4 regions of the Exiguobacterium sp. TDN 0502 genome follow, and region 1 is predicted to be linked to each of the others. Evidence: riboswitches for the same ligand, from Rfam matches in the RefSeq annotation. Region 1 holds a riboswitch; each other region holds the start of a gene.
The links. A riboswitch is a leader RNA that binds a small molecule or an ion and turns the genes downstream of it on or off. The one in region 1 is predicted to bind S-adenosylmethionine.
Positions count from the first base shown of each region.

Region 2: linked by a shared signal. The riboswitch ahead of ACRPK8_RS09725 (2,3-diketo-5-methylthiopentyl-1-phosphate enolase) and the one ahead of ACRPK8_RS10715 (methionine ABC transporter ATP-binding protein) in region 1 are both predicted to bind S-adenosylmethionine.
Region 3: linked by a shared signal. The riboswitch ahead of ACRPK8_RS02590 (methionine ABC transporter ATP-binding protein) and the one ahead of ACRPK8_RS10715 (methionine ABC transporter ATP-binding protein) in region 1 are both predicted to bind S-adenosylmethionine.
Region 4: linked by a shared signal. The riboswitch ahead of ACRPK8_RS15325 (Na+/H+ antiporter NhaC family protein) and the one ahead of ACRPK8_RS10715 (methionine ABC transporter ATP-binding protein) in region 1 are both predicted to bind S-adenosylmethionine.

Region 1 is NZ_JBOZGJ010000009.1:59,007-61,205, reverse strand. Features, by position in the region: gene ACRPK8_RS10720 (alpha/beta hydrolase) at 1-490, opposite strand, end outside; SAM riboswitch class I at 558-659, opposite strand; SAM riboswitch class I at 911-1,015, shown strand; gene ACRPK8_RS10715 (methionine ABC transporter ATP-binding protein) at 1,103-2,131, shown strand; gene ACRPK8_RS10710 (methionine ABC transporter permease) at 2,121-2,199, shown strand, end outside.
Region 2 is NZ_JBOZGJ010000008.1:18,163-20,361, reverse strand. Features, by position in the region: gene ACRPK8_RS09730 (2-hydroxy-3-keto-5-methylthiopentenyl-1-phosphate phosphatase) at 1-255, opposite strand, end outside; gene ACRPK8_RS09725 (2,3-diketo-5-methylthiopentyl-1-phosphate enolase) at 252-1,442, opposite strand; SAM riboswitch class I at 1,513-1,614, opposite strand; SAM riboswitch class I at 1,820-1,923, shown strand; gene mtnK (S-methyl-5-thioribose kinase) at 2,002-2,199, shown strand, end outside.
Region 3 is NZ_JBOZGJ010000001.1:537,259-539,457, forward strand. Features, by position in the region: gene ACRPK8_RS02585 (aminotransferase class I/II-fold pyridoxal phosphate-dependent enzyme) at 1-549, shown strand, start outside; SAM riboswitch class I at 612-716, shown strand; gene ACRPK8_RS02590 (methionine ABC transporter ATP-binding protein) at 801-1,814, shown strand; gene ACRPK8_RS02595 (methionine ABC transporter permease) at 1,804-2,199, shown strand, end outside.
Region 4 is NZ_JBOZGJ010000024.1:567-2,765, reverse strand. Features, by position in the region: gene ACRPK8_RS15330 (metal ABC transporter solute-binding protein, Zn/Mn family) at 136-1,113, shown strand; SAM riboswitch class I at 1,182-1,286, shown strand; gene ACRPK8_RS15325 (Na+/H+ antiporter NhaC family protein) at 1,368-2,199, shown strand, end outside.

The sequences.
Region 1 (2,199 bases):
ACGCACACCGGCTCGGAACGAGATCATAGATGATTTCGAAGGCAGATCGCTTGATGTCTGGTGCCCCTTCCGGTAAGTACTGCGGACCTTCATCAAACGAGAGTGCTTCATAGGATGGAACGGAGAGGGCGGCATTGATCGTAATGATCCCTGCGAACGGAATCCCGTCAGCAGCGAGCGATAGTGCGAGCGTCGCGCCCATCGATTGACCGACGACGAAGACGTGATCGCACGTTTCTTGTAAACGTTCATAGCCGTCTTGCAGGCTTTCTTTCCAACATCGGGCGGTCGATTGTTCGAACTCGCGGACGTTCGTTCCGTGTCCGCGCAAACGTGGCGCGTAAACAGTGAATCCTTCAGCAGCAAATGCCTCACCGACGTCGCGGACACTTTGCGGTGTCGCATTAAACCCATGACAGATTAGAATGCCGATCGGACCACCTTGAAAATAAAACGCTTCAGCACCAGTTAATACAGGATAGTTCATCATTACTATTTTTCCTCCATTCATGAAAAAAACTCGTCGACGTCACTGCTTGGACGTCCACGAGTTTTTCACCGTATCATCCAAAGCCGCGCTTTGCTGGTCGGAGCACCTTACAGATTGCAGGTTGCCGTGAAGTCCTAGAGCCAGGTCTCTCGTTCACTCTTGATAAATATCAGATTGGAATTGTCGGATTAATCATTGAGACGATGGTAGCACGACCGAAAATGACTTATCAAATCGTTCTTGACGAATGACGAATCCGTTCATTGAGTGAATCCATAACTTGTCAATTCATCGATATGCGCCAAATGGATTATTTTTGTAAAATTGGTTGACTTTCAAAGGTTCGACCCGTAATGTAAAAATTAGTTTTACGACATAAGCAACACTGCAACAACACACATAACGAATTTCATACCGCAATACTTATCCAGAGAGGTGGAGGGACTGGCCCTACGAAACCTCGGCAACAGACTCACTTATGAGCACTGTGCCAATTCCATCAGACAGCTGTCTGAGAGATGAGTGGAGTGGATTCTGCCACTGTGCGGATCCAGGTCTCTTCTTGTTTCTCAAGAAGAGACCTTTTTTTGTTGAATGAAGGGGGAAAACGGAATGATTGCATTTCATCAAGTCAAGAAAACATACGTCACGAAGGATCAGACGATTGCAGCGCTCGACGGTGTCGACCTGACGATCGAAAAAGGCGAAATCTTTGGTGTCATCGGCTTTAGCGGTGCCGGAAAAAGTTCACTGCTCCGTTGCGTCAATCTATTAGAACGACCAACATCAGGAACGGTGACGGTTGACGGAGAAGATTTGACACAGCTATCACCGAAAAAGTTACGCCAAGCGAAACAGCGGATCGGGATGATCTTTCAACACTTCAATCTACTGAATGCAAACACGGTCTTTACGAATGTCGCAAAACCTCTTGTTCTCGCAGGCGTCAAGAAAGACGAGATTCGCCGCAGGGTGACGGAGTTACTCGAATTCGTCGATCTAGCGGACAAGGCGGACCATTATCCGGATCAATTGTCGGGTGGACAGAAACAGCGTGTCGGCATCGCCCGGGCACTAGCGACGCAACCTTCCGTCCTCTTATGTGACGAAGCGACGTCAGCACTTGATCCCCAGACGACACACCATATTCTCCAGTTGCTAAAACGGATCAATGCCGAGTACGGGATCACGATTCTCTTGATCACCCATGAAATGGGCGTCATCCGAGAGATTTGCGACCGGGTCGCCGTGATCGAAGCCGGGAAGCTGATCGAGTCGGGAACGGTCTTTGATGTCTTCTCGAATCCGAAGACCGAGACAGCGCGGAACTTCGTCCGCTCCGTCATGCATGATGAGATTCCGGCATCGATTCGTCAGTTGATCGAGTCGCGGAATACACATCCGATCTATAAGATTCATTTTCTCGGACATCACACCGGGCAGCCACTCTTATCGCAAGTCGCGAAACGCTTCGACGTTGATGTCAACATCCTACACGGTAGCATCACGGAGTTGCAGGAGACACCGTTTGGCACCTTGCTCGTCGAGTTGATCGGTGAGCCGGCTGAAGTGAAACGAGCGTTACAGTACATCGATCAGGCGCAGGTGACGGTCGAGGAGGTGCTTGCCCATGCTAGTTAACTACAGTGATATTTGGACAGCATTCTTGCAGACGATGACGATGGTATCCGTCTCACTTTTATTCTCGA
Region 2 (2,199 bases), on a different contig from region 1:
GTACTGAAGCAATTCCGAAAATCCGTCGCGAATGACTGCACGCTCCAACAAAAAGTCAAGATAGGCTGTTTTTCCGTCAGACGGCAGAAGTGCGAACATCTGCCCGACACCACCCTGAATCGATAACGTCCGGTCGAGTACGCCACGCTTCAACGGTTCGAAGTCACTCGCTGGCGCAAATGCTTGCATGAGCGCGATGATATTATCCTGTGTCGTCACCGTACCGTCGAAGTCACAAAGAATCCGTACGGTCATGACTTGATCCCCCAAGCGTCGAGCGCAATCCGCAATTCTTCATGACGCGATGCTGCTGTCGATAGGGAGTCATTTGCGAGTGCCGCATCGAGTGCTTGACGGAAAGCAATGACACCAGCCGCAGCACCTTGCGGATGACCGTGTACGCCGCCGCCGGCGTTGATGACGGAATCGATACCGAAGTCCCGTACGAGTTGAGCGACGAGTCCAGGATGAATACCGGCTGAAGGAACCGGGAAGATCGATTTCGTCTGACCGAGACGGGTAGCTTCGACCGCTATGCCACGAGCAACATCCTTTGGCAAAGCGACATTGCCGTAAGGCGACGGGAATAACGTCAAGTCGGCTCCAGCAGCACGTGGTAATGTGCCAAGTAAAACAGGCGCTGCGACTCCGTGGTTCGGACTAGCAATCAACGCACCGCTGTATGCCGGATGATTGAAGATTGGAACGTTGATCTCGGGATCACGTGCCAGTTCACGTAAGACGTCGAGTCCATAAGTGAAGGTGTTCAGCAAGAAAGCAGTTGCGCCAGCGTCAATCAATCGTTTAGCTTGATCTTTGAGCGTAAAGACGGGACCACTGAGTGTGATCGCGTATAACGCACGTTTACCGGTCCGGTGGAAGTGAGCATCGATGACCTCACGTCCGATTCGTGCCCGATCAATCGTTGGTGTCAACGGATTGTCGTATAGGATCTCATCGTCCTTGACGAGATCAATCCCACCAGCAAGTTGTCCTTCAAGTTGATCACGAAGGAACGATAAATCGCGTCCGATGACCCCTTTGAAGATGCTCATTAACAGTGGACGATCTTCGACACCGATTAAGGAACGGACCCCTTCGATGCCGAACTTCGCACCTGGAAAGTCCGACGTAAATGTATCGGGTAGTAGCAATTCCGTTAATTTGATTTCACCGTCGAGTGAGAGTTTCCCGAAGACGGTCGTCAAGATCGCAGAAAAGTCGCGCGATACATTGTGTTCCGGATAACGAATCGTGATATAGCCTTTACCGTCGCGCTCTTCCGTATGTACGACTTCCCCTTTGAACGAGGCGAGTTGTTGTTGTTCGAGATGATTCAGTTCCGTCCAAGAACCGACTGTCAGACCAAGCGCGAGTTGTTCAGCGCGTTGTTCGAGTCGATCGCGAACGGTCAATTGATAAGTAGCAGTGATATAAGTCATGTCTTTCCTCCTTCAACAAAAAAATGGTCTCTCGTCAGCGACAAGAGACCATGAATGATTCGAACGTGGACTCTTATCTGTCAGCTTAGTAGCTGCAAGAATTAGCACCGTGCCAAAAGGTCGGTTGCTGCGACATCGTAGGGCTTGTCCCTCCGTCTGCTCTTGATAAGAATTGGATGAAATTGTGAAATCTAATTGCAATTTTTGCATGGGAATCGTCACTTGTCAAACTAATTTTAGAAAATTTATTTTTTTGAAAATACTCTTTCTATAGATGGCTTAAAAATGCGATCCGTTTCTGCTTGATTTCGATTTGACAGCAGGGAAGAGGGTTGCGTAAGATTCAAATCAATATCACACACGACAACTACATACGACTCTTATCGCGAGTTGGCAGAGGGAATTGGCCCGATGACGCCGCAGCAACCGACCACTAGGCACGGTGCTACATCCAACAGACGTTTCGTCTGAGAGATAAGAGGATGCAGTGACTTTCCTGCGCCTCTTTTCGATGACGAAAAGAGGCGCTTTTTCGTGTATCACATAGGGGGAAACTGAGATGACATACAAAGCATTTACAGAACAGGACGCGATTGATCGTGTCCGCTCATTAGGACTGATCGGCGACGGAGCCGTCGAAGCAGAAGAGATTGGTGACGGCAATCTCAACCTCGTTTTTCGGATTCGGGAGGGTGAACATCGATTGATTCTAAAACAAGCACTACCCTACGCGAAAGTCGTCGGCGAGAGCTGGCCG
Region 3 (2,199 bases), on a different contig from region 1:
AGCTTCGACGGCCCGACCCGCAGCTTCCTGCAGACCGAAGGCGCAAAAGACGTCGGGATCGAGTTGTTCTCACTCTCGAAACGCTTCAACATGTCCGGCTTCCGGATCGCCTTTGCGATCGGAAATCCGTCCGTCATCTCAAGCATCGAGACGTACCAGGAACATCTTTACGTCAGTGCCTTCACACCGATTCAACATGCGGCGACCGTCGCCTTGACGAGTGATCAGACATGCGTCCGCGAATTAAGCAAGCTGTATGAAACACGACGTGATGCCTTATTCGCAAAACTCGACGCGATCGGTTGGAATGGACCACGTCCCGGCGGTTCGTTCTTCGTTTGGCTCCCGGTGCCTGAAGGTTACACATCCCAAAGCTTCACCGATCACCTGCTTGACGAAGCACACGTCGCGGTAACACCGGGATCCTTCTTCGGTGAATACGGCGAAGGATATGTGCGGATCAGTCTGATCGCCGATGTCGAACGGTTGGAAGAAGCCGTCGACCGCATCGGCACGCTCAACTTGTTCCGGACGCCTGTTGCGGAATAATTCTGAAAAAACGTTTGACAGATGGGAATCATTTCCGTTAAAGTAAATCCCAACAGCATAACTACTTATCGAGAGCGACCGAGGGATTAGGCCCAACGACGTCCGGCAACCACCTATCAGGAACGGTGCCACATCCTACAGAATGGATTCATTCTGAGAGATAAGTTACGAAATCTTACACTTTCGTCGCTTTTTTCTGGTTGCTCTGCTACTAGGAAAAAGCGACTTTTTTTGTATGAGGAGATGAGCGGATGATTGAATTCAAACAGATTACGAAACGGTTCGTCCGGGACCGGACCCCGATTTTTGCTTTACGAGATGTCGATTTGACGATCCAAAAAGGAGAAATCTTCGGCATCATCGGTGAATCTGGTGCCGGTAAAAGTACGTTACTTCGCCTGATCAACGGGCTCGAACATCCGACGCAAGGAACGGTCAAGGTCGACGGTGTCTCGCTCGGCGGGATGTCGAAGGCGGATTTACGTCAACTTCGTTTACGGACAGGCATGATCTTTCAACACTTCCAATTGATCCAGTCGCGCAACGTCGCGGATAACATCGCCTTTGCGCTCAAGGCAGCTGGTGTGAAACGCGCCGATTTTCCAGAACGGATTCAGGAACTCGTCTCGCTCGTCGGACTCGAAGGGTTCGAAACGAACTTCCCGAGCCAATTGAGCGGCGGACAGAAACAGCGCGTCGGGATTGCCCGGGCACTCGCGAATGATCCGACCGTCCTGTTATGTGACGAAGCGACGTCTGCGCTTGACCCGGTCACGACACTGCAAATTTTGGATTTGTTGAAAGATTTGAATGAACGACTTGGTCTGACGATCGTCCTCATCACCCATGAAATCGATGTCGTCAAACAGATTTGCCACCGTGTCGCCGTCATGTCGCAAGGAGAAGTCGTCGAAGTCGCATCTACTTATGACTTGTTCAGTCAGGCGAAACATCCGGTGACCCAGCATTACGTCGATACGGCACTGCAGATCGAACTGCCGGAACGCATCTTGCAAGCGACACCTGGCAAGATCATCCGCTTGCAGTTCACCGGCGAGAAAACCGGCGAGAGTACCTTATCAGAAGCGATCCGTCGGTACGATATCTCGGTCAGCATCCTGCACGGGAAGGTCGACTACATTCAGGATGTCGCCTTCGGTGTCTTGATCGTCAGCCTGACGGGTTCATCCGACCAAATCACTCCCGCCCTCGACTGGCTCGCGACGGAACTTCACGCACTCGAGGTGATTCAGGATGTGGCTTGAACGTATTCAAACGATGTTACCCGAGCTTCTGAAAGCGCTCGGTGAGACAGCGTGGATGGTCGGCATTTCGCTTGCCTTTGCCTTAGTCGTCGGGATTCCGCTCGGGATTCTCCTGTTCGTCACCGATCGCGGATTATTTTTTCAAAATCTTGCCGTCCGGCGTGTCCTTGACTTCGTCGTCAACATCGTCCGGTCCCTGCCGTTCATCATCTTGCTGGTCGCCCTCATTCCGTTAACGAAGTTCTTACTCGATAATACGATCGGTCCGACGGCAGCGTCCGTCAGCCTCAGTGTCGCAGCGATTCCGTTTCTCGCGCGACTCGTCGAGACGTCACTGCGCGAGATTCCGCCCGGTTTGATTGAGGCAGCCGAAGCCTGTGGTGCA
Region 4 (2,199 bases), on a different contig from region 1:
CTTTGTTATTCTTTTACCCCGTTTTAAAAGAAGTCGAACGTCTTAGTATTCCTACTTGACGCCTCACGGACGTTCCGCTATAGTGAAAAAGTCCAAATCGGAATTATTACGTTTTAACAACGGAGGGAATATAAAATGAAAAAAGTCATTCCTGCTTTAACCGTCGCACTGGCGAGCGCAAGTATCCTCGCCGCTTGCGGATCGAACACTGATTCGTCGACTTCAGATGACAACCAGACGGAAGTCTACACATCGACGTTCGCAACGGCTGCCATCGCCCGTGAAATCGGTGGTGATCAGGTAAACGTCAAGATGATCGTTCCACCGGGTGCAGATCCTCACTCATATGAACCTACTTCCAAGCAACTGACCGAGATTGCTAAAGGGGACTTGTTCCTTTTGACAGGTACGACACTCGAACCGTACTCCAAAAAAATTCAAGAGAGCTTAAAAGGAACGGACGTCCGTTTTGTCGAGACAAGTAAAGATGTCCACTTGCTTGAATCCGATGCCACTCTTCATGCGCACGCAGAAGACGGACATGATGATCATGCAACGGATGAACACGCATACGAAGAAGACGGGCACGACCACGGAAAATACGATCCGCATGTCTGGCTTGATCCGGTCAATGCCAAAGCGATGGCACGCTCGATTACGACTGCACTGTCAAAAGAAGTACCAAAAGAGAAGGCAACGTTCGAAAAAAACTTGAAATCCTTCGATCAACAAGCTGATGCATTAGATAAAGAGTTCAAGCAGGCCGTCACTGACGGCTCGAAAAAGGAACTTCTCGTCACGCACGCTGCATACGGTTATCTCGCTGAACGATATGGTTTTACACAACTTCCGATTGCAGGTATCTCCCCGTCAGATGAACCGTCACAAAAACAGCTAGCGGCGTTAGTCAAGGAAGCCCGGATGCATGATTTGAAATACGTCGCTTTCGAAGAGACAGTCTCACCGAAGGTCGCGCGTGTCATCCAAAAAGAAATCGGCGCTGAATCGGTGACGATCCATAATCTCGAGTCAGTGACGAAAGCGCAACAAAACAGCTCGTATTTCAAGTTGATGGAAGAAAACGTTGCGACATTAAAACAAGCACTTCAGTAAAGTACAGTTGACACGCGTTACTCAATGCGGTACGGTAAGAAACGTGTTTTAGACAATTGAATGACTTCTTTTTATCGCGAGAAACGGAGGGACTGGCCCAATGATGTTTCGGCAGCGGACGATTTGATTCGTACTGTGCCAAATCCAGCAAGCGTAAGCTTGAGAGATAAGAAGAGCGTCTTTACTCGATAAAGACCGCCTTCTTTCTTGCGAAGGGGTCTTTTTTTGTATCTTTGAGAAACGAGGTGTCAACAATGAATGAAACGATCACGCCTAACAAATGGGCACTGCTTCCGCTCGTCGTGTTCCTGGTCCTCTTCATCGGAGCCGGGATCTTCTATGACGACTTTTACAAATTCCCGATTCTCATCGCCGCTTTGATCGCTTTAATTTTTGCTGCCGTGACGACGAAAGGATCGATTAATCAAACGGTCGAACGGATTGCAACCGGTGCCGGAAATCCAGACATCATGATCATGGTCTTCATCTTCTTATTAGCCGGGACGTTCTCCGGAACGGCAGAAGCGATCGGTGCGATTGATGCAACCGTCAATGCTGCCTTGACGTTCTTACCGCCATCGCTCCTCATGAGCGGACTATTCATCATCGCTGCCTTCATCTCGATGGCAATGGGAACCTCTACCGGAACGATTGCCGCCCTTGCACCGATCGCTTTCGGTATTCATGAAGCGACAGACATCAACGTTGCGATCGCAGCTGCTGCCGTCGTCGGGGGATCGATGTTTGGCGATAACTTGTCATTTATCTCCGATACGACAATCGCTGCCGTCCGGACACAAAAAACGAACATGCGTGATAAGTTCCGGACGAACTTCATGATCGTTCTTCCGGCTGCTATCCTGACAATCATCCTACTGGCGTTCGTTTCCGGATCAGGGGATGTCGTCGAAGCTAAGGCATTCGAGTTCTACAAATTGATTCCATACCTCGCCGTCATCGTTCTTGCGATCTTTGGCGTCAATGTCATCCTCGTCCTCATCGGGGGAACGTTACTCACCGGCATCATCGGAATGGTCGACGGTAGCTTTGGTTTAAGCGGCTTCGTCCTTTCGATGTCTGAAGGGA